Regions from separate parts of the Rothia sp. P5764 genome, predicted to be linked through region 1. Evidence: riboswitches for the same ligand, from Rfam matches in the RefSeq annotation. Region 1 holds a riboswitch; the other holds the start of a gene.
The links. A riboswitch is a leader RNA that binds a small molecule or an ion and turns the genes downstream of it on or off. The one in region 1 is predicted to bind S-adenosylmethionine.
Positions count from the first base shown of each region.

Region 2: linked by a shared signal. The riboswitch ahead of ACN08Y_RS09650 (nuclease PIN) and the one ahead of ACN08Y_RS00095 (hypothetical protein) in region 1 are both predicted to bind S-adenosylmethionine.

Region 1 is NZ_JBLXXQ010000001.1:21,280-33,545, forward strand. Features, by position in the region: gene ACN08Y_RS00080 (NADP-dependent isocitrate dehydrogenase) at 1-619, shown strand, start outside; gene ACN08Y_RS00085 (ParA family protein) at 788-1,825, shown strand; gene ACN08Y_RS00090 (SIR2 family protein) at 1,828-2,715, shown strand; gene ACN08Y_RS00095 (hypothetical protein) at 3,091-3,576, opposite strand; SAM riboswitch class IV at 3,595-3,710, opposite strand; gene ACN08Y_RS00100 (hypothetical protein) at 3,859-4,605, opposite strand; gene ACN08Y_RS00105 (thymidine kinase) at 4,763-5,383, opposite strand; gene ACN08Y_RS00110 (amino acid permease) at 5,549-7,030, opposite strand; gene ACN08Y_RS00115 (OsmC family protein) at 7,166-7,621, opposite strand; gene ACN08Y_RS00120 (Lrp/AsnC family transcriptional regulator) at 7,707-8,144, opposite strand; gene ACN08Y_RS00125 (AzlC family ABC transporter permease) at 8,224-8,985, shown strand; gene ACN08Y_RS00130 (branched-chain amino acid transporter permease) at 8,978-9,304, shown strand; gene tpx (thiol peroxidase) at 9,390-9,884, opposite strand; gene ACN08Y_RS00140 (TetR/AcrR family transcriptional regulator) at 10,060-10,710, shown strand; gene ACN08Y_RS00145 (TetR/AcrR family transcriptional regulator) at 10,703-11,371, shown strand; gene ACN08Y_RS00150 (hypothetical protein) at 11,546-11,917, opposite strand; gene ACN08Y_RS00155 (class I SAM-dependent methyltransferase) at 12,080-12,266, opposite strand, start outside.
Region 2 is NZ_JBLXXQ010000007.1:55,092-67,357, reverse strand. Features, by position in the region: gene ACN08Y_RS09685 (substrate-binding domain-containing protein) at 421-2,139, shown strand; gene purH (bifunctional phosphoribosylaminoimidazolecarboxamide formyltransferase/IMP cyclohydrolase) at 2,431-4,038, opposite strand; gene purN (phosphoribosylglycinamide formyltransferase) at 4,155-4,724, opposite strand; gene ACN08Y_RS09670 (hypothetical protein) at 4,850-5,257, shown strand; gene ACN08Y_RS09665 (DUF6350 family protein) at 5,339-7,060, opposite strand; gene ACN08Y_RS09660 (SDR family NAD(P)-dependent oxidoreductase) at 7,224-7,997, shown strand; gene ACN08Y_RS09655 (plasmid stabilization protein) at 8,028-8,459, opposite strand; gene ACN08Y_RS09650 (nuclease PIN) at 8,456-8,656, opposite strand; SAM riboswitch class IV at 8,692-8,818, opposite strand; gene ACN08Y_RS09645 (SNF2-related protein) at 8,973-12,266, shown strand, end outside.

The sequences.
Region 1 (12,266 bases):
CACTATCTCTGTGACCGGTAACGTCCTGCGTGACTACCTGACTGACCTCTTCCCCATTCTTGAGCTGGGCACCAGCGCCAAGATGCTCTCCATTGTTCCGCTCATTAATGGTGGTGGCCTCTTTGAGACCGGCGCGGGCGGTTCAGCCCCTAAGCACGTTCAGCAGCTGGTGGAAGAGAACCACCTGCGTTGGGATTCGCTGGGTGAGTTCTTGGCTCTGGCGGCTTCGTTTGAGCACCTTGCCAAGACCAGCGGTAACGCTTCGGCTCAGGTGCTGGCTGACACCTTGGATAAGGCGACCGGTACTTTCTTGAATGAGAATAAGTCGCCGTCGCGTAAGGTGGGCGAGATTGATAATCGTGGCTCGCACTTCTATTTGGCTCAGTTCTGGGCTCAGGAGCTTGCGGCTCAGACTGAGGATGAGGCTCTGGCGGCTAAGTTCGCGCCGGTAGCGGAGGCGCTGGTGGCGAACGAGGAGCAGATTGTGGCTGAGCTGCTTGCAGCGCAGGGCTCCCCCGCCGACCTGGGCGGCTACTACAAGCCCGAGGACGCCAAAGCCTCAGCAGTCATGCGCCCCAGCGCAACGCTGAATGAAGCAATCGCGTCACTTAATAAGTAATAAAGCTGTGGCCGCCCAGGGAAACCTGGGCGGCTCTTACATAACAGTTCAGCTACCTTCAAAAAGAATTCTACAGCCCATATTCAAAAGGAGAAATGTTGTAATTTAAAATAATTTTAACTACTCAAATCCCAAAAAATCTCAGGATACCCAAACGAGGAGAAAATATTGAAAACTATAGCCTTTTTCAACAATAAAGGTGGCGTAGGAAAAACAACATTAGCTTGCAATTTTGCACATTTCCTTGCATCTCACGAAAATAAAAAAATACTTGTAATCGATCTAGACCCACAAGCAAACGCAACCCAATTACTCTTGGATGAAGAGCAATGGTTTGAAATTTACAAAGAACCCAATAAAAGTTCAGACTTAACGGTTCAGAAAGTATTTCAAAACATAAAAAAAGGATTCTCAGAATCTTTTGATGAACTACATAAAGATTTACAGTTTCACAGAAGTGAAAGATTTAATGTAGATGTACTAGCAGGACACCCGTCACTCTCAATGATTGAAGACACACTGTCAACAGCCTGGAACGAAATACAATCCCTGAAACTATCTGGATTCTCCAAAACTAGCTGGCTTAAAAATCTCGTTCGGCATTTAACAAACTATGATTTCATCATTCTTGACGCAGGTCCCAGTTTAGGGGCACTCAACAGAAGCATGTTACTTGGGGTAGACTTTTTTATAACACCTCTTGCACCAGATATGTTCAGCATGTATTCTTTAGAAAATATAGCGACGTGGATGAACTCTTGGGAAAAACAGTATATTAGGTCAATTGATCGATCCATAGAGGATGGCCAATCAACAGAGCAGGACATGATTCCTTTCAAGGATTATGAAAAAGAAAAAGTTAAGTATGTCGGATATACGATTCAAGAATACATTGCTCGAAAAAATAAGGATGGATCAGTAAGAACCACAAAATCCTATGAATATTTTAAAGACAAAATCCCGCAAAAGATAACTGAACTAGCTCGCGTCGAGCCGAATACACTAGACAGCAGCACCTTATATAATTTAGGGACAGTTCCACACATGTTTTCTATGGTGGCTCTAGCACAACAATCACACGCACCTATATCAAATCTACAATCCACAGATGGCCTTAATGGAGCACAGTTCGCCCAAAGAGATAATTATTCAGAGCAGCTAGATAAAATTTTTAATTTGATCAATGCTCGCATGGGGGAGAAGTAAAAATGAATAATCTTTGGCCAGAATCAGTTATTGAAGCATTAGCATATAACAATATTGTATTCGTTATTGGTTCCGGATTTTCAGCTCAAAGCAAAGCCAAGCATCAAACAGAAGACCTATTTATTGCGAATACGCACCCCCCAACCTGGGAAAAGATGCTTCATGAAATCGCACAGATTCTGCCAGAAAAACAGCAAAAACAAGCAGAGATTCTTATTAAAGAGAACTCTCTGCTCCTTGCGGCTGAGTTTATTAACTATGAGTGTCAAAAGCTGTCAAAAACAGGTGATATATATAAAAAAATAAAAAAATTAGTTGATTCACCGAAAAATAAATACCACTTTCAGCCAAATGGATGGCATGAATGTTTAGCAGATCTCTTACCAAGAATCATACTAACTACAAACTATGATAAAATACTTGAGAGAAGATTTCGCGAAGGATTCATTTCCCTAACCCTAGATAGTAATAACATACAGGATTGCATACAAAAGTCAGAGCCAATTATAGTCCATATTCACGGCTCCATTGAAAACAACAGCACAATTGTTCTAAGCCAGAGCGATTATATTTCCAACGAAATAAAAAACCGTGAAAATTTCAATGTCATTGAGTCACTGATGCGAACAAAAATTTTTTTGTTTTTAGGATATTCTCTTTCAGACCCAGATATCCTCCCCCTCCTGCAAAGAACGAAATCATGGGGAAGCGAGAACTCCAGATTCCTCCTAACCCCTGATGATATCGACAGTTACAAAAAGGAGATGTTTATTAATTCATACGGGGTTGGCGTTCTGACTTACAGTGCATCCCCTGATCACAAAAATGGACTAGAAGCACTTAAAGATCTTTGCAATGAGGCTAGGCAAATTCATGGAGATGTTTATTAATTCATACGGGGTTGGCGTTCTGACTTACAGTGCATCCCCTGATCACAAAAATGGACTAGAAGCACTTAAAGATCTTTGCAATGAGGCTAGGCAAATTCATTTCGTTTAGTTTTATTGAAAACTTAAACCAATTTACAAAAGTTCTAAATTAAACAATAACACTATACATAATTTAATTCAGACAAGATAATTGCATAAACTATGCGGGGTGAAAAAATGATTATATACACCTACCTTTATAAGAAAACTATTTTCACTAAATTTAATTTAGCTATCAGAAAATATTAGATTAATAAGTCAATAACTCTGAAAAGCTGGCTTGGGGAGAGGGGTTTCTCCCTCCCTCTCCCCTCCCCCCCCCCCCCCCCTAGCTAGTTATTTACTAGCTTGGCTTTCCCTACGGCTCGGTGATGAGTCATTGTAGGAACAATAATCAAGTGGTCGCTCCGCCAGGTGAACCAGGTAGAAAGAACTTCCCTCGCGCACACCCAGCAAATTATTGCCAGGGTTCCAGAGCAAGGGTAAGGCAGAATCCCCCTGAACTGACTCATCAGTTTTTCTGAGGAAAACGCTCAGCCGCTCAGCATCATGGCTCCAAAAGAGCCTATTTTCCCCACCGATAGATAAGCGCACCCTAGTCCCCCGTAGCTCCGTCATAGATACCCTCTGCCAGGTCATATTCGAAGCGTTAAGCCCCAGTGAGGGCGTAACCCGGTGGCCAGGTGCGTGGATAGTACAGCGCGAAATAGGGATAGACGGCGATTCTTGCTCTTGTGCCTGAACCGGGTCAGAAAAGTCCTCTGGCTTGTTCCTACACAGTGCAGAACGGATAGCTGATGTCCACGAAAAAATACGACCCACTGTGGGCCTCCTTAAAACAAACGCCACTTTCGCTACGCCTTGTGGGTAGCGACCGATTTTCCTTTGAGAGCACCGTCTGCGTCAGGCGGTTGCCAGCCAACAAGTCAAAGGGCTTACCGTTGGGCTTCTGAATCGTGACACCAACTTAACAAAATAAATGGAAGTTCACAAGCTTTATACACTTCACTATCTGACAAAGACCGCTCAGGAAGCGCTAAGGCCCCGCACCCAAGAGGGTGCGGGGCCTTAGCGCGAGCTGTCAGCTCATAAGCCTCTAAGAAACTAGGAGGCCTTGGACAGGGATCCAGCCATCTGCTCGGCTAGCTTGGCCGCGCTGTCAGCATTGCTACTTGAAACAGTAAGAACGCTGAAGCCGGTACCGGTACCAGAAGGCACAACCACAAACACGCCGTGTACGGACACACCGGTAACGTCAAGAGTGTAGCTCAGCTGAGTGCCCTCACCCAGAGGGGTGGAGATCTTCTTGTACTCGCCCGGAGTAGCGTTGATACCCTTAGCCAGTGATTCCATCTCGGCCTGATCAGGCAGGGAAGTAACCAAGACGGGTTCAGCGTTGACGTTCACATTCTCAGCGAAACCATCTTCGTTAGGGGTCACAGAGGTAGCCATCAGATCAAGCTGAGCCATCTGAGACTTAAGCTCCTCGGGGGTGAAGTTAGTTCCCTGGGCGGCCTGATCCAGGTACTCCTGAAGAGCATCGGTGTTGGCAATGGCCTCACTGTCCATCTCCATCCAGCCCTCAGGAACAGCAAAGCTGATCTTGTTGTTAGGTGCTGTTACCTTCTTGAAGCCGTCAGGAATAACTGCCTCTACCTTAGCCTCATCAGCGGCAGCTGAGCTGGTCTCCTCCGCTGCCTGGGACTGCTCAGCTGAGGCGCTAGCTGAGCTAGAAGTCTCCGCTGCTGCGCTCTCTTTTTTATCGGATGAGCCACAACCAGCCAGAAGGGCTAGGGACATCAGCGCGACGGTGGGTACAGCCAGCAGGCGGGTTTTGGGTGATACAGCCATAGATTTTTCTCTTTCTCAAAAAAGGACTGGGCACTACGATTATAGGCTGGTTTGGGCACACCTCGGCGCTTCGGCATGACATAAACCACTAAAAAGGGGATAAAAAAAGCCCTAGCCAAGATTCTGGACACTACGGATAGCCATGGGATCCTGCCAGCTATTGGTAGAGCTTGCCACCGGATTCCTGCAAATAGCAGGAAGGGCAGAGAGACTCATAGCCCACATGAACCCCGTCAATAGCCACCTGGTCACCGGCAAACACAAAACGACCGTCTACAGTGCGCCCATTAAAGAGAGCCTTGCGGCCGCAGCGGCAAATAGTTTTAAGTTCTTCAAGGCTGTGCGCGATTTCCAGCAGACGGGCTGAACCGGGAAAGGCCCGCGTCTGGAAGTCCGTGCGAATGCCGTAGCACATGACGGGAACATTCTCCTCCACCGCGATCCGCATCAGGTCATCAACCTGGGCAGTGGTCAGGAACTGGGCTTCGTCGACTAGCAGGCAGGAGACAGGCAGGTGCCCGTGAAGCTGTTCCTGCCGGGCGTGAGGTTCAGCCGCCGCATGGAAGAGCTCACGCACAGAGTCCTGATCACCCACGAGGAAATCCGCGGCGCGAGTAACCCCCAGGCGGGAAACAATGGCAGTGTCCCCCTTAGTGTCGAGCTGTGGCTTAGCAAGCAGAACCCTTTGACCGCGCTCCTCATAGTTATGGGCCGCCTGTAAGAGCGCAGTGGACTTACCAGAGTTCATCGCCCCAAAACGGAAATACAGCTTAGCCACGGTGGCCCTCCCAGCTCCTAATATGTACAAACCACCTTATTCTAGCCTTTCACGGCCGCATCTGATGAGTCAGCGCATCCAATAGATAAACACCCCGCTACCGCCCTCTCCAACCTGACGGAGGGGGCAGTAGCGGGGTCTGCAAACAGCCAGCGGCGTGGGCGTTTATTGGGCTTGGCCCACCTCAATACCAGAAACATCCACCTGTTCCAGAGGGATCCTCTTAGAACCGGTAACCAGCTTATGAACCAGCCAGACACCAATGATAATAGGCAGGCCGATGTAGGCGGAGACCACTTGGAGCCACAGACCTTCAAAGATTGCGTTGTAGTTCTGACCAGCAATCACCATAAGGCACATAAGCAAGGCTACGATGGGGCCCAGGGGGAAGAGAGGGGCCTTATAGGGCAGGTCATTGACGTCGTTACCCTGAGCAACATAAGCCCGGCGGAAACGGTAGTGACAAATAGCCACACCCACCCAGGTGATAAAGCCTGACAAACCTGAAATATTAATAAGCCAGGTGTAGGCAGAGCCCTCACCAATAACCGCTGAGGCGAAGCCAAACAGGCCAATAGCGGCAGTCATCAGCAGCGCAGGCATGGGGATGCCTCGGGCGTTGACCCGGGTGAAGATACGGGGTGCGCGGCCTTCAAGGGCAAGAGCGTAGAGCATACGGGATGAGACGTAGAGACCTGAGTTACCGGCTGACAGGATAGCAGTCAGAATAACCGCGTTCATGACCGAAGCTGCAAAAGCAATACCCAGGTTCTCAAAAACCATAGTGAAGGGTGAATAGGCGATATCGGTTTCACCGGTGCGCAACAAGTTGGGGTTGGTGTAGGGAATGAGGGTACCGATTACGGCAATCGCTCCAATGTAGAAGAGCATAATCCGCCAGAATACGCTCTTAAGCGCCCGGGGCACATCGCGGCGAGGGTTCTGGGATTCGCCTGCGGCAACACCGATCATCTCGGTGCCCTGGAAGGAGAAACCCGCAACCATGAAGATCGCCATAATCGAGACGAAGCCGCCCTTGAAAGGGGCCTCGCCGTTCGTCCAGTTAGCAAAGCCGTTGTTGTGGTTGCCCAGAATGCCAAAAATCATTGCAATGCCGGCAATAAGGAAGACGATAACGGTAATGACCTTAATGGTGGCCAGCCAGAACTCAGATTCACCGTAGGAGCGGGCCGAAAGCACATTGATACCCAGGATGAGAGCGAGGAAGACACCTGCCCATACCCAGCCGGGGACACCCGGCAACCAGTAGGACATGATGACGCCCGCAGCGACCAGCTCCGCGGCTACGGTAATTGCCCAGTTAAACCAGTAGTTCCAGCCCATAGCAAAGCCAAAGGAGCTTGAAACATAGCGGGAGGCAAAAGTTTGGAAGGAGCCCGCTACCGGCAGGTGCGCTGCCATTTCGCCCAGGGACTGCATCAGGAGCAGCACCATAAAGCCAATCAGGATATAAGCCACTAGGGCACCACCCGGACCGGCTTCTGCAATAGTGGAACCTGATGCCACAAACAGACCGGTACCGATAGCACCGCCGATTGCGATCATAGAGAGGTGCCGGCTAGCTAGCCCTCTTTTAAGCTCTTCTTTAACCTGCCCGGTAGGTGCAGGGTGTGCTTCAGGAGACATAGTGTGCTGCTACTTTCGCTGGTAATGAGTCCCCAACAGTTTTGCTTAGGGGGTTTAAGACAAACTTTAGACTACCAACCGCGCAGGCCACATACCACCGGGTATCACGTGATATAGCTTTACCCGGCAAATGTCCTAGGCATTTTCGTTGATGAAGGTGATTTTTGAGCCGTGCTCGACCGTGCGAGATACGGTGCAGTCCTTCTCAGCAGATAGTCGGATGAGTCGGTCCACCATTGACTGAGCTTTTTCCCCAGCTTCGGTTGCGGCGAAGCGGACCTTAAAGCTGACTTCAATATCGTCCATTCGGACGGCGCCGTTTTCGTCAACCTGGCGGATGCCGGAAGAGGTGACGCTAAATTCCTCTGCTTCTGCGCGGCGGCCGGTGACAACGTCCACGTCGATAGCTGAGCAACCGGCAATAGCGGCTAACAGAAGCTCAACAGGGGTCAGTAGCCCCTCCCCCTGACCGAATTCAAGGCTGTCGCCCTTGGCGTTGGTTGCGCGGTAGTGGCGGGAGGCAGTCCGCTCTACCGTGACGGCCCGGTAGTTGGGGTCTTGGGTGCGTTGGTTAGCGGTATTCTCACTCATGGTTTCTCCTGGGTAATTGTCCTAAGCGTGGTTGCAGTTTCAACTGGGCAGAGACAGAGTTTATTCCCTGCGGCCCAAGGGTAGGTTAAGGGGCTTTGAGAAGCTTCATTGTGATACGGGAGTCCACCCTGATAACAGAGTCGTGCCGGGCGGCGACCTCTGAAAACCAGCGTTCGTAGGCAGCTGAGTCTTTGACTCTAACCTTAATGTAGTAATCAGGTAGCCCGTACATGCGGCGGAACTCAACCACGTTCTCGCTGGCCATAATGGTGTTCTCAAAATCCTCAATGCTCGCAACATCGTTGCGAGATAGGTCAGCAAAAACCAGGACTTCAAACCCCTCGTCCATGGCCTCATAGTTGATGCGAGCGCTGTAGCCTTCGATAATTCCTTGTTCTTCGAGCCTGCGTACCCTGCGGAGGCAGGGGGCCGCAGTGAGGCCTACGCGCGCCGCAAGTTCCTGGTTAGTCAGCCGACCATTGCGGGTGAGCTCATTGATTATTGCCCTATCTAAAGAATCCATATACATATATTGCCAGCACATAGCACTCTCAGCAATTATTCGCAAACACCTTGCTCTCGTTTTTCTTTAAACTGGCCGTATGCACATCACGAAAGAAACCTCAACCACACCCGATATTGTCGGTGAGCATGTCGCTACCCTACCCGGTGAAAGCGGCTTTAAAGAAGGCATGCGAGTAGCGGGTATTTTGTGCATAGGGTTTATGGTCATGGGTATGGGCTTAGGCGTACTGGTCGCTTCGGTTGGCTTACCCTGGTGGGTTGCGCCTGCACTCTCAGCGATCGTCTTCGCCGGCTCGGTGGAATTTCTGTTGGTTGGGCTCATTGCCTCGGTAGCGCCCCTCTCACTGATCGCCTCAACTACCCTACTCATGAATGCCCGCCACCTGGTCTACGGTATCTCTTACCCGCTACAGAATGTTCAGGGGAACCTAGCTAAAGCGGTCGCCGTATATCTGCTCTGCGATGAAGCCTACGCAGTCAATACCGCACCGGGCTCCCAGGGCTTTCGCGGGAGTCGCATTTTAACCGTATCTGTGGGTCTCTGGGTGAGCTGGTGGGGCGGGTCAACTCTAGGCGCTCTTGTAGGCGCCACTTTCCTATCGCATCTCAAAGGCGTGGACTTTGTGATGACCGGTATGTTTATTCTGCTCTCTATCAACGCCTATAAAGCAGTCAGGGATAAAACAACGGCGGCGCTGGCAGCCCTCTCCTCGATAACTGCCATAGTGTTCTTCCCCCATTCCATCTTGCTTCTCTCTCTCCTGGGCCTTGTCGCCTTGCTGACGATCCGCCATTATGCCCAGCCTAAAACAGCCCTACAGGAGCTGCCCCGTGCCTAGCACCAGTTACATCCTCTCCGCTATTTTTCTCTCCGCAGGCATCACCTTTGCCCTGCGGCTGCTTCCTTTTGGCATCAAAAATGCGCTCAAAGACTCAGCCCTCGTCACTGATTTGGCCCGCTGGGTACCCTTAGGGGCTATTATCTGCCTGGGTTTTTATGTGATTGCAGACATTGACTATTCTTCCTGGCAAACAGCTACCCCCTACTTGGCCGGAACCCTTGTGACCGCCGCCCTACATCTTTGGCGCGGAAACCTCGCCCTTAGCCTCCTGGCGGGAACAGCAACCTGCGTTATTCTGGCTAACTGGGTTTTCTAAGCTAGGTAACAGCCATCATAGATAAGGCCCCCGTTCCTGCCAGCACTGGCAGGAACGGGGGCCACATGATACAAGCGGTCAAGGCTTAAAGAGCAGCAAGTGCGGCTTGATAATCGGGTTCGCTGCTAATTTCATCGACCAGCTGGGTATAGATGACCTGGCCTTCGGTGTCCAGAATAAGCACGGATCGGGCCAAGAGACCGGCCAGCGGGCCATCAGCGAGGGTTAGGCCAAAGTCTTTACCAAATGATGAACGGAAGGCAGAAGCAGTCACGACGTTTTCGATGCCTTCTGCACCACAGAAGCGACCCAGGGCAAAAGGAAGATCCTGGGAAACACACAGAACCACGGTGTTCTCCAAAGCAGCTGCCTGCTGGTTGAAGGTGCGCACCGAGCTGGCGCAAACGCCGGTATCGATGGAGGGGAAGATATTGAGGATTACCTTTTTACCGGCAAAATCGGCGGATGAAATCTCACTCAAATCGGTCTTGACCAGGGTAAAGCTGGGAGCCTGTGAGTCAAGGGTGGGCAGTTCGCCGACGGTCTGAACGGCGGTGCCTTCTAAATGTGTAGTAGCCATAGAATCCATTGTGTCCTGCTTAACCAGGCTATGCAAGAGGTTGCGCTGTGGGCGTGCAGTTATGCTCTAGCCCACTGGAGCTTTAGGGCAGTCATCCTTGGGGCGTGTCGACACTTTCGTGACATCTTGTAGCCAAAAAGGTGTCGGGTTTAGAAGATGTTCTAAAGTGGATTCTGTGCCAAAACTAATAGACCATGAGGAACGAAAACAGGAGATCGCTCACGCAGTCTGGCAGGTGCTGACGCGTGAGGGAGTACGAGGTGTCTCGGTACGGACCGTTGCCGCCCAAGCCGGGATCTCTACCGGCTCTTTGCGCCATGTCTTCCCCTCTTTTGAGGAGATGATGCTTTTTTCCCTGGACTTTGCAGGAAAAAAGTTTATCCGTTCCCTCACCAACCGGCAGTTTGAAGGCCAGCTACTTGACAATTTGGAAGAACTTTACACCTACCTTTCGCCGGTTTCAGAAGACGGACAACGATTCACGACAGTCATAGCAGGCATGCTGGCAGACATGCGAATTTTCCCTGATATTGCAAAAATACTCCAAGAACATGAGGCGGACTTTATATATGCCTATGGGTTCTTGTTGAGCCAGCTTCGAGCTCATGGCTTCCTCAAGCCGGGGCTAGATATTGACCTGGAGGTGGAGAAGCTCGTTGCCTTGCTCTGGGGCATTAACGCGCTTTACGCTCTCACAGATGGTGAGATCAGCACGCAGGAACTTACCGAACCTATTATTGTGCAGTTCGAGACACTCCTGAACATCTTTATCTCCCCTGTCTGCCAGGATGCCTCTGCTGACCCTCAGGAGTTTGTCCGTGCCTAAACTCATCGACCACGAAGCCCGGAACCGGGTAATTGCCCAGGCTCTATGGAAACTGCTCAATGAGCGCGGTGTTAGTGCCGTTACCGTCAGGAATGTTGCAGCCGAGGCCGGGATCTCCATGGGATCGCTGCGTCACTCTTTTAATAACAGGGTGGAGCTTCTCACCTTCGCCTTTGACCTTATTGGGCAGGAAACAGAAGCCAGTATGAAAGCTGTTTCTGTCGAAGGCCAGGATGTTCTCAACACGGTTAAAATTCTGGAGCATTTTCTCCCCATCACCCCGCGTTCGCAGGCAATCTCCCGTATTACTCTCAGCATGGTTTCCGAACTACGCCCAGTCCCCGGTATCAAGGATATTTCGATCAAAAGCCTTGAACGGATTCGCTCATATTTTTATAACATGCTGGTCTACCTTGATAGTACTGGTCAGATTAAAACTGGCACTCATCTGAAGGTTCAGGCTAATAAGCTGACTACCCTTAGCTATGGGCTCTCAACTAAGGCTGTGATTGGTGGGCGGGGGTCAGAGCCCGTCAACATCAGCAGGATTTTCCGTTCCTGCATGAACGAGATACTGGTTACCCCGGTTGCCTATGCCACCCAAGAGGACATCGATGAATTTATTCGGCTTTCTGAAGGCGTTGGCGCCTTCCGCTCATAGTCTTGGCCGGTACACCGGTTAGAGCAATTTTTGAGCTGTTCCCACATATCTACGGTGGCCCTATCCCTCTTAAGGCTCTTACGGTTTGCAGAGAACACCAGTGGAAGAGGCAGTAAAAAGCCCGCCTACCGTATAGAGCTCTAAACGGTCGACGGGCTGGAGTTGCTGAGGTCCCTAGGCAGTAGCTAGCGGGCCTTCGTCCTCGGGGGCGGTGACTGGATCTGAGATAACATCTGCAGGTGCTTGCTCGACTGCTTCATCGGCGGCTTTCTCTGCCTTGGTTTCGATGCGGGTCTCTTTGATTTCTTCTACTTTTTCTTTGGTTTTTTCTACAGCCGTTGAAGCTACTTCTTTGGTTTTCTCGGCAACCAGAGGAGCTTTATGGCGAATAGTTTCCCCTGCGGCCTTCACATTCTCTTGAACAGTAGGATCATGCAGAGCTTTGTTAGCCTGACTCGTGATCTTTTCATAGCTCTCGCGACCGGCGCGGGCGCCCAAAACATAACCCACACCGATACCCGCAAGCAGAGCTAAACGTGCTTTCATAATATCCACCTTCATATAGTTCTATAAGCAGTATCTACACAGTACGCCCAAACCCTAAATTGCCACAAGGGGGAAAGCCTCTCCAGCCATAATTATCAGTGAGCTTGTAGGTTTTCTGGTTGAGTCTCAACTCTATTGGTATTCCAACTTTACTTGTAAGTTTTAGTATTTTGCTGCGGTGAAAATCATTAGGGGCTGGTCCTCTCCCCCAGTAAAAGGCTCACAACTCCAGGAACGGTAACAGTGCTCCACCCTTAGACCAGCTTGCTCTAAGGCTTCAGTAATCTGCTCATAGCTTCTAAACTGAAGCCGCTGAACGGTATCAACCGTGTAGCCACTCTCCAGAAAT
Region 2 (12,266 bases), on a different contig from region 1:
TCTGTGGCGGTCGCCGCCTGCACAAGGAAGCCGGTTACAACAGCCAGCACAGCCGACCCTATCGGGGTGAAAGCCAGCTCTCACGTCCTGACTCGGTGATCTTAAGTTCGGTTGCGACCCAGCCCCGGTGGCTCTCAAGAATCCTCTTCCTCAGGTCTGTAAGTTGCTCCTGCGCTACCTTTTGGATCGCCGGCAAGGAATCTACTCTTCGCTAACCTTGGGCACCCATCCATCTTAAATCAGACAAGCTGCTTGCCCCGAAGAAGGCCCCCGCAAACCGCTTTCTTGCTAGACTAGAGGGCGAACTAGCCGTAGTTACCTGTTCCAGTTACTACACAGGAGAGTTACCGGGTAGCGCACACCTGGATACCCCCATCTCGTCACCCATCACTCATGCATTAGGGAAGAGGCCTCACAATCGTGACCGAAACTCCAAAATCACGTCGCCAACAGCGCCTTGAACAACAGAAGAAGGCCAGCCGCAAGTGGATCGCAACTGGCGCAGCCGCAATTATCCTGCTCAGTGGCGGTGCTATCGCCTACGTCAACATGACCGGCGATAAGACCCCTTCAACCCCCAGCGGGCAGGCCGTCCCTGCAGCTTGCTCCACCACACAGTCTGTAACTGTTGCTACTACTGATGCCATGGCAACCGCACTTAAATCCATGCCGGTTGATGAGGACACCTGCGTAACCCTCGATATCACCACCACGAAGACCGCTAGCAACATCGTGACCGAAGTAGCCGGTGAGTCCGCCTCAACCAACCTGTGGATTCCCGATTCCAGTGTCCGTGCCCAGCTCGCCATGGCCGAAGCCAAAACAGAGCTAACCCCCATTGCTGAATCTCTGGCGAAGAGCCCCGGTGTTCTTGTATCCGAGAAAGACACTACCTACTCCAACTGGCTTGATGTCCTCAAGGCCCAGGACGCCGTTGGTATGGGCGATCCTAAGGTAGAAGCAGGCGCTTTCTCTGCGCTCATGGGCGGTATCTCCGAAGCTTCTAGCGGCGCTGTCAGTCTTGAAGACCTCACTAGCGGTAGCGCCCTGCGCGCGCAGTCTATTGGGGTTGACGAACCCGCGCAGAACGCTTCTGAGCTCCTTGAGGCTGTTGACAGCGGTAGCAAAGACGCAGTGGTTGTCAGCGAAGCTGATTACGCAACCTACGCCGCATCGCACAGCGACTCAGGCCTTAAGGCTACCGTCCCCGGTGACGGCTCTTTTACCCTGGATTATCCCCTCTACCAGGCATCCTCTAGCACCAACACCACCGTTGATGAGGCAGCCCAGCAGATCGTTAAGTTCATGTCCAGCGAAGAGGGCAAGCAGGCTCTGGCACAGGCCGGTCTGCGCACCGCTGAGGGCACAGTTGTTAACAACGATAAGAACGTCGGTGATTACAAGGCGCTTGTTCCTAGTAACAAGGAAACCCTGGGCCAGATGTGGACTTCCTACTCCTTGCAGTCCGCTCCCCTGAACGCGCTGGTTGTGTTGGATGCTTCCGGCTCCATGCTCGATAAAGTAGCTGGTACTGATAAGACCCGCATGGATATTACCGTTGAGTCAGTGCTGGCTGGTTCTCAGCTCTTCCCGGCCCGTGACTCTATGGGCCTGTGGAAGTTCTCCCGCAACATTACAACCGCTGATGGTAAGGTCTCGGACTATGAAGAGCTGGTCCCTGTTCGCGGCCTTGAAGAAACCGTTGACGGCAAGACTCAGCGTGAGTTGCTTCAGGAGGCTGGTGCTGGTATTGCAGCTACCATTAACCCCGATGACCAGACCGCTCTGAACGATACCTTGCTGGCAACTTTCCGTTCTGCCAAGGCTAACTACCAGCCCGGCTCTGTTAACGCAGTCATTATGCTGACCGATGGCAAGAACGTTGATCCAGATTCGATTAGCCAGGAAGAGCTCATTAGCACTATCCAGGCTGAGCAGGATCCTGAAAACCCTGTGTTTGTGATTCTGATTGGCATTTCGGAAGAGGCTGATATGAACGCTCTGACAACCATTGCTCGGAGTGTTGGCGGTGAGGCTCACATCGCATCATCGCCCACCGATATTCAGCGTATTTTCGCTGAAGCTCTAACCGGCATCTCTGACGCCGCTAGTGAGGCCGCTGCTGCTCAACAGCATTAAGGTATCAGCCGGGTAGTTTTTGTTCCGGTATTCCGTTGATTCAGAGTCCCGCCCTACGATTCATCGTGGGGCGGGACTTTTGTGTGTGTTGGGTTGGGGGTTTGGTGGAAGAAGTGGCGTGATGGAGGGCAGAATTCTGAGCAAGCGAAGATAAAAATTCTGCCCGTAATCGGTGCACGCCTCCCGAGGAAAGTTTTTAGTGGAAGAAGTGGCGTGATGGAGGGCAGAATTCTGAGCGAGCGAAGATGAAAATTCTGCCCGTAATCGGTGCACGCCTCCCGAGGAAAGTTTTTAGTGGAAGAAGTGGCGTGCACCGGTAAAGTACATGCTCACTCCCGCTTCTTGGGCGGCTTGGATGACTTCTTCATCGCGGATGGAGCCACCAGGCTGGACAAGAGCGCGGATACCGGCGTTAAGAAGGACCTGAAGGCCGTCTGCGAAGGGAAAGAAAGCGTCAGAAGCCGCTACGGAGCCGCGGGCACGTTCTTGGCCTGGGGCTAGGGTGTTGGCGCGTTCTACGGAGAGGCGGCAGGAGTCTACGCGATTAACCTGTCCCATACCGATGCCGACCGCGGCACCGTCCTGGGCGAGCAGGATTGCGTTGGATTTGGCGGAGCGTAGGGCTTTCCAGGCGAAGGCGAGGTCTGCCAGGGTCTGAGGATCAGCGGCTTGGCCGGCAACCAGCTGCCAGTTGGCGGGGTCATCGCCTTCGGCCTGTAGACGGTCGGCATCCTGCAGAAGAGCGCCGCCGGAGATTTGGCGGTACTCGATGCTGTCGCGGGCAAAGTCTGCAGGGAGCTGGAGGATACGCAGGTTCTTCTTGCTCTGTAGAATCTCCAGGGCTTCGGTAGAGTATGAGGGGGCGATAATGACCTCGGTGAAGATACCCTTGACGGTTTGGGCCATTGCGGCGGTGACTTCACGGTTGGCGGCAATGACGCCGCCGTAGGCGGAGAGCGGGTCGCAGGCATGGGCCTTGGCGTGAGCGTCAGCAATGGGGTCGGCGGCCTTGGCGGCACCGACGGCAATACCGCAGGGGTTGTTGTGCTTGATGATGGCTACAGCGGGTTCCTCGAAGTCGTAGGCGGCGCGTAGGGCGGCATCGCCGTCCACGTAGTTGTTGTAGCTCATGGCTTTGCCGCCAAGTAGCTCTGCCTGGGCGATACCGGGTGCTGCGGTGGGATCAACGTAGAGTGCTGCGGCCTGGTGGGGGTTTTCACCATAGCGCAGGGACTCACTGCGCTCGAAGGAGAGACCGGCGAAGGGGGGCCAGTAGTTGGCCTCCCCGTCTTTTTCGAACTGGGCGGCAGTCCAGGTGGCCACGGCGGTGTCGTAGGCGGCGGTGTGGGCGAAAGCGGCTGAGGCCAGGCGGCGGCGTTCTGCCAGGTTGAAGCCACCCTTCTGGGCGGCTTCAAGAACAGCACCGTAAGAGGCCGGGTTAACAACGACCGCTACAGCGTCGTGGTTCTTAGCTGCGGCACGCACCATGGAGGGGCCCCCGATATCAATCTTTTCGATGATGGCGTCCTGGTCAGCGCCTGAGGCCACGGTATCGACGAAGGGGTAGAGGTTGACAACCACCAGGTCAAAAGGCTCAATATCCATTTCTGTCAGGGTGTCAATGTGCTCTTGCTTGCGGCGGTCTGCCAGGATACCGGCGTGGATGCGGGGGTGCAAGGTCTTCACGCGGCCTTCAAGACATTCGGGGAACCCGGTGATATCGGAAACCTCAGTGACGGGCACTCCGGCGGCGGCGATGGTGGCGGCTGTTGAACCGGTGGAAACTAGGGCTACCCCAGCTTCGTGTAGGCCACGAGCCAGGTCTTCTAGCCCGGTCTTGTCATAGACAGAGATCAGGGCGCGTTTGAGGGGTAGGCGGTCAAGCTTAATGAGACTCACAGATCTTCTCCGTTTCGTATGCCGGCGAGGGGACCGGCAGGTTGTTACCTGAGTGTGAGTCGCTTTATCTGGAGCCCCGACCCTAGGCCCAGCCCCGAGTGGGGCTATAACTAGGGTTAGGCGGTGGGCTCTTGCGCCAGGGAGGCTATGGTGGCTACCAGGAGTTGGCGTTCTTGCACTTTGATACGTTCGTGCAGGCTCTCTTCGGTGTCACCGTCAAGAAGGGGAACGGCGGCCTGGGCCAGGATAGGGCCGGTATCAACTCCCGCATCGACCAGGTGTACGGTCACGCCGCTGATCTTGACCCCGTGGGCCAGGGCGTCACGCACGCCGTGGGCTCCTGGGAAGGACGGTAGCAGAGCCGGGTGGGTATTAATGATGCGCCCGGTGAAGCGTTCCACGAGCTGAGCATCGACGATCCGCATGAAGCCGGCAAAAACAATGTAGTCGGGGGCGTAGCTCGCTATTTTTTCTTCCAGCGCCCGGTTCCAGTCAGCGCGGGTGGAGAAGTCCGCAGGTTCTAGGAGGAAAGTTTCAATCCCGGCGCCCTGTGCTCGTTCTATGCCGAGGCAGGGCTTATCGGCTCCTACCGCCACAATATCGGCGGTTAGCTGACCATCTGCAAGGGAGTCAAGAATGGACTGTAAATTTGTGCCCGAGCCGGACACCATCACCACAATGCGCATGAACACCAGTGTATCGCACGCCACGGCTAACGATGGAGGCATGTCCATGATAATCAGCCAGGATGAGTGGGTTCTATCCTCCTCTGAAATTCTATGAAGTCCACTGAGGTTGTACAGTGGTGCTTATGTCAGAGAATCAGCAGGTTTCCCCCTACTCCGAATCAGCCCTTGAATCAGTCAAGGTCTGGTCGCGTTCTTCCTTCCTCCTGATAGTTGCTACGGTCGGTACCACCTATTTTGCTGGTACCCTAGCTGTTGCCACCTTGCTCTTAGCGCTACTGACCGTAGCCTGTGCTATCACGACCCTGGTCAAAATGGTTAAGGTCCGTTTCCCGGGGTTCTCCATCATGCTCATGGTCATGATTGTGCTCTGGTCCCTCTTCCTCAGTTTTGGGGCCGGTCTCCAGCTGATTTTTTCTGATGCCTCTTCTGCCTATTCAGAATGTCTGCAAGGGGCTTTGACGATTACCCGCCAGCAGGAGTGTGCTCAAGAAATGAGCGACGGACTCTTCAAGCAGATGATGGGTAACTAGCCTCACCTGGGCACCGTATGAGAAGCCCCGCCCCGCGGTGTGCGGTCTGGGGCTTCTTGAGCAGAGATTCTGCTGATGCGCTTATAATCTGGGTTCTTCCTCAGCTTGATCTTGAAGCTGCTGATTCCAACGGCGGCGCAAGGACTTAGGGCGTTTGACCACGGGGGCGGACTTCTTAGTAGGTTCCGCCTGCCTTTCTTCAGCATCGGCCAAGCTCTTAGGGGCCTCTGCCTCAGAATCAGTTTTTTCTGTTTCTTCGTCGTCCGTTTCGGGCTCTGTTTCAGGCTCAGCATCGGCTAAGTCTTTATCTGCCCTATCGGTCTGTTCTCGGGGAGCATCCACCGGGGAGTCCGAATGGGCTAGGTTTGGTTCGGTCTCAGGACTGTTTTCTGAAGCTTCCTCTTCCTCAGCCGCCGGGTATTCATCCTTCTCACCCTGATCGTTGATCGCTGCCGTGGCTTTTTTCTTTTCTGCCCGTTCAGCGACACGCTTGGCCTTGGCTTCGGCCTTAGCCTGCTTCTTCTGGGCACGGGTGGGCTTCTGGTCGGCAAATCGCTCCAGTTCAAGGCTGCTATCACGGACCAGCAGATGAGCCAAGCCCAGGCCGATTATCAGACCCAGCACCAGCAGAAGGGCACCGCAAGCGCCGAACAGCAAGGGTGAAGGCCCGACCTCGGTAAAGCGACCAAGCCCCAGGGAACCGTGAGCGGCCCAGCCCAGAAGGAAGAGAAGAATAAAGGAGGGAATAAAGGCAAGCGCAGCAAGGCCCAGGGTGGACAGCGGCCAGGAGATCCAGCGGAAGCGAATCTTAAGAGAAAGCCACTCATCAAAGTGGTTTTCTCCCTCGCGGAAGAACCACCAGCCACCCACAGCACCTGCAATCAGCGGCACCGCCAACCCGATGTAGCCCCAGGGTTCAGCGGTATGCGGAAGAGCGCCCAGTACGGGGAGGGAGGGCATGACCCCCACGCTGGTGCCGGTGGGGCCTACGGAGGTCCCCACGCCCAGGAAGAAGCCCGCGCCGGAGCTCCAGGCCATAGAGTAAATCACCAGGTTCAGGAGCAAACCTAGCTGTAGGAGCGTCAGGGCAAAGCCGCCCACTGCCCCGGAGTGCAAAGCCTGGTAAAGGCCCACCACCTTGTCCCAGTGCACAAAAAGACTGGTCACAAGGAGCAAAGAACCACCGGCAACATAAGCCATAACCCCCACCAGGGAAGCCCGAACCATAGCCCAAATATAGGATCCGGCCCAGCGTGAGTACTGGCTAAACTTCTTGACCCAGTCGGCGGCATCCACACCAATCATGGCAGCTAGGGACCGCGACTCAGCAAAGCCCCCGGCAAGAATACCCAGGGCAGTCACCCACAGGGGAATGATAGCCGCAAGCACCGGTGAGGTGGTGAAATAGTCATCGGTAGATATCAGGCTGATGCCGGCGCTAACCAGCGAGTAGGCCACCATGCCACCTACAAGAGGCTCCCAAAACTGGCCCTCGTAGCTAGCACGGGCCAGCCTGCGACCCGACCTGTAGCACAGGGCCAGCGGAATAAGAGTGAGGCCCAGTGGGACCAGGCTCATCGTCCCAGACACCGCCGAAAAGCTACCCTGCGCGGGTATGTTCATATTCAGGGGGACACCGTGGACCAGCAACCAGATATGGCCCGCCACGGACAGGGCGCCGGCAACGGTATCGGTATTAAAACCGTTGGTGTACCAGACCGCTGTGAGCATGAGCCCAACGGTGATATAGGAGACCAGGGCAACCAGAGCAAGTTCAACGGCGCCCTGAAGCCACAGGGGCATGGGAAAGGTTCTTTTGGGGTGCACGGTGGTATTCATCGCCTTTCATCATGTCATGTTTCCTGTCTCTACGCCTGGTCACGAACCGTAAGAATACTAGGTGCGGTGAAAATAACCTCAACCACGGCAGACAACGGACGATATTGCCGGGGAGTAGAGTGTCCCTATGAGTATCGAGAACACCTATGTTTTGGTCACCGGCGCTTCTGCCGGCATCGGCGCCGAGTTCGCCAGGCAGTACGCCGCAGCGGGCTATAACCTGGTGCTGACCGCGCGTAGGGAGAAGACCCTTGAAAATCTGGCTGGCCAGCTCAGCTCAACCTACAGGGTAGAGGTTGAGGTCATCCCCGCGGACCTACTGGTTTCCGGTGACGTTCAAAAACTCGTTGACCGGCTAGCTCAGGCTGAGCACCCGGTGGAAATTTTGGTCAATAATGCGGGCTTCGGTTTGGGCCAGCCTTTTGAGGAGGCCCCCGCCCAGCGGCATCTGGATCAGGTGCAGGTCCTGGCAGCTGTCCCCCTTCAGCTCATGCACGCCGCAATCCGCGCCATGCTCCCACGGGGCAGGGGCCGCATTATCAATGTCGCATCGGTGGCGGCCTTTACACCAGGTGGCACCTACTCAGCAGTCAAACGGTTTATGGTGGTTGCCTCAGAGTCAGCAAATATCCAGTACCGGGACCGAGGTATTGATGTAACTGCCCTCTGCCCGGGCCTGACCCGCTCGGATTTTCATCATGCCATGGGGCAAGAACAGCCCAAAGTGCCGGGCGTATTCTGGCTCAGCCCCCAGCAGGTAGTTACCGAAGCCATAGCGGCGGTCAATGCCGGTAAACCGGTCTGTGTGCCCTCCCTGCCCTATAAGGTAGCAGCGGGTATCTCGCAGATTATCCCCCGCAGGGCAGTGGCGGCGCTGATTTCCCGCACACGGAACTATTAGAATCCACAGGCTGGGGGTGCTCTTCCCTGCTTAGTCTTCCCAGGGGTTAACAGCGCTAACCCCCCAGGTGCGGTAGACATCGGCTTTCCCCGAAATAATCTCAAGCCGGTGGACGGTCGCTGTGGCCGCCATCAGCCCCTCCAAAGCAGCCCTTGCCAGGGGAGCCGGGCACTCAGAGCCCACCGCCTGCAAGGGCCTCTCAGCATGACGACCAGCCCACTCCAAAGACACCCGCGTGTCCACCTCAAGGAGGTGGTCACCAAACCGGTCAATCAGCTCAGCCAGCCACCGTTCAGTCTGCGGGTAGGGGTAGAGCCCTTTAAGCTCGCCCAGGCTTAGCACCGAGACGTACATGGTGCGGTAGGAGTTCCGGCGCAGGCAGTTCACAACCTGCTGGTGAGGGGTAGCCTTGCGAATCTCGGCAAGGACATCAGAATCAAGGAGCAGACCGACGTGGCTCATGCAACTTTCAGCGCACCGTACTCAGGGGCTGGGATACCGCTGGGGTTAGGAGCCAGAAGGAAGTTAAGGAACTCACTGCGCTCATTCGAGATACGCGCATAGTCCTGAATACTGATAGCGACAAAACCACCGCAGGCAGGCGTAGCAGCTGCAGACCTGTTCTTTTGAAGAGTGACATGGGGGCGGGTGTTTGACATATCGCCGTTGCGCTTAAGGTGCGCATTCCTTTCGAAACTTGCTCTTGTCTACACCAAACAGCGCCAATATGCGCGATGAAGACCGCTTCGTCATCCGAGCCACCCGTGAACATGGGGTTGGCGTTCAACCAAGTCGGAGCTTGACAGTTGAATCTCTTGAAGCTGGTATAACCATAACTCACACCGCAGGCACCTGTAAACTCTTGCCCAGATTTTTTAAAACGTGACATCCCTCTCATCTTCTGGTGCCAGCTTTCATCAGCGTGCGATACGCTAGAAGACTAGGTCTATTTACTCCGCACGCGTGAGGTTTTTTGTGGCAGATTCAGCACCATTTCCCGACATCCCAGTCACAGCACCCGCCATTATTCGGCAGGTGGGCTCAGGCACCTACACCCGGGGGCAGGGCGCCATGCGGAAAGGGAGCGTTATCCGCTACCACTACGACGAAAACGAACGGGTTCTCGAAGGCCAGGTAGCAGGCTCAACAGCCCAGCCCTACAGCACCCGAATCACTTTCCCGGCCCAAGTTGCGGCAGGCTCCTACTCCTTTTCTGCCACCTGTTCCTGCCCCGTGCTCCACAATTGCAAGCACGCTGTGGCGCTCATGCTGACCGCCATCGACCGTTCAGCCAAAGCCAAGCGGGCGCTCACGGCCTCATCAAGCACCTGGACCGCCCGTGCTACTGAGAGCGGCCGCACCCGACCCAGCGCAGAAGCCATGCGGGAACTCGAAAAATTTGGCATCACCACCGCCTCATCTCTGGCTGCCCCCCAGGACAGCCTGCCCCTTGAGCAACCTGCTCCCGCCGACAGCACCCCGGACCAGAGCGCCCTACCCACCTGGCGGCGTACCCTGGCCCATTCCCTAGCCGCCCGCCCCGGCTACGACAACCGCAACCACGGAGTATCCGGCGCCCTTGACCTGCGCCTGACCGTCCCCGGCAAATATGGCTGGACCAAAAGCAGCGGCTCACCCCGCATCACCGTTGAAGCTCGCCCCCTGATGATGGGTGCCCGTGACCGCTGGATTAAAGGCGGGCTAAGCTGGGAAAAGTTCTCGGGAAACGCCGCGGGCTCCGCCGGAACCGGACTGCTAGCTGAGCACGCCACCTGGTTCAACGAGTTCTACGCCGTCATTCGCGGCTCCCAATCCATATACACCTCCCACCGCGACTGGGCATCGCTCTCCACCGTAGATTCATCCCTACTCTGGCAGATGCTCCGGGCCGCCGACGATATCAACCTGCCCATTCTGCTCCACGGCAAAGAAACCGGGCTGGTCATTGCCGACACCCCGCAGGTAGAACTGGAACTCACGCCCGTCCCCGAACGCGGCAGCTCCCAGGACGCCCTCCAACTCACTCCCCTGCTCCGCTGGGGCTCCTACACCATTCCGGCAAGCTACACCCACAAGATGGGTACCAACCGGCAGGGCTTAATCGCCCTGGGTGGGAGTGCCCAAGCTAATTACGTAGAAGCTGCCGCCGCCGCCCGCTGGGACTCCGCCCTGCCCTCGGCACTAGCCCATGTGGAGGAAAGCGCCCCCATTCACACCGGCCAGCCAGAAACTCAACAGGCCCACCAGGCACCCGCGCCCCACCAGCACCGCCCTCGCTGGCTCAGCCCAGAAGCCGAGCTAGTCCTTATTCCACTGGACGAACCGCTCGATGCCGTCGCCGAATCCCTGATGTCCAGTCAACCGGTCACCGTTCCTTCCAAAGACCTACCGGCCTTTTTCTCTGACTTCTACCCCGCCCTCACCCGCACCCTGCCGGTAGCGACCACCTCCGAAAAGCTGGAGCTCCCCACAGTACGCACCCCCTCCCTGGTTCTGACCATCACTTTTAGTGAACCCGGCCCGCCCTTTAGAGCCAGCACCGCCTGGCACTGGGAGTACCCCGCCAACCCCACCGGCACCGACGACGAAACCATCGTGCTCGATGCCCTGGGCTACCCCGGGGAAGACCGCGCCGATATCCGCGACACAGCCCACGAATATCGAGTACTCAAAGACGTCAAGCGAATCCGCCCCGGTGTGCCCTTTACCAAGCACATCACCGAAAACTGGGACACCCGAACCCTGCTCGAAACCTACCTACCCGCCTACCAGAAGATTGACGGGGTCAGGGTTCAGGTCCGGGGGCCACAGCCAGAGTTCAAGGAACTCGACCAGGCCCCAGACATTGTTGTGACCGTTGATGACACCCGCCGCCGAGACTGGTTCGGGCTGGGTATCGCCATCAAGGTCGGTGAATGGACTGTAGGCTTTGCCGACATCCTGGCCGCTCTGGCTAAAAACCAGACCCACCTGCTCCTGGGCAACGGCCAGTACTTTGCCCTGGACCGGCCCGAGTTCATGAAATTACAAGACTTGCTCCGTGAAGCCCAGCAGCTCACCGATAAGACAGGACCCCTGGAAATCAACCGCCACCAGGTAGGCCTGTGGGAAGAACTCGAAGAACTCGCCGCCGAAACCCACACCGTCACCGCCTGGGACGAGCAGGTCAGCGCCCTGCTTAACCTCGAACACCACCGTCTGGCGGAAGTACCCGCCTGCCTGCACACCACCCTGCGCCCCTACCAGGTAGAGGGCTACCAGTGGCTTACTTTCCTGTGGGAGCAGTCCTTGGGTGGCGTGCTAGCCGATGATATGGGCCTGGGCAAGACACTGCAAACCATTGCGCTCTTTGTGCACGCCGCCGAGCAAGCCAGCGAGCGCCGGGAGCAGATGGCACCTTTCCTGGTAGTTGCTCCCACCTCCGTTGTGCCCAACTGGGTACGGGAGATTAAGAAGTTTGCGCCCTCGCTGACCGTGGTAGGAGTCGAGGAATCTGTCCGTAAATCCAAACGCCCCCTGGAAAAGACCATTGCCGGGGCGCAGGTTGTGGTGACCAGCTACGCCCTCTTTAGACTTGATGAGGAAAGCTACTACTCTCTCGGTACCGCCCAGCCCTGGAACGGACTGATACTCGACGAGGCCCAGTTCGTTAAGAATGCCAAGACCAAGGCCCACCAGGCTGCCCGCGACTTACCGGCCCGCGTCAAAATTGCGGTCACCGGTACCCCCATGGAAAACAACCTCATGGAACTGTGGTCCATGTTCTCCATTACCGCGCCGGGGCTCTTCCCCTCTGCCCGCGCTTTTAAAGATTCCTACGCTACTCCCATCGAATCGGGCGAGGAAACTAAAGCTCTGGGCCGCCTGCGCCGCCGGATCCGCCCACTCATGAAACGGCGCACCAAGGAAGTTGTGGCCGCTGACCTACCTGAGAAGACAGACACCCGCATTGACGTCCCACTGGCCCCGGCTCACCGCAAGGCCTACGACACCCACCTGCAACGGGAGCGACAGAAGATTCTGGGCCTGCTACAGGATATGGACAAGAACCGTTTTACTATCTTCCAGTCCCTCACCACCCTGCGCCGTTTGGCGCTCGATGCCTCACTGATTGACCCCGAAAAGTACGCTCAGGTGGACTCATCCAAGCTTGACTACCTGGCAGAGAACCTGCCCGAGATCATTCACGACGGGCACCGGGCCCTCATTTTTAGCCAGTTCACCGGCTACCTGCGCAAGATTGCCGACCGCCTCGCAGAGTTGGGCATC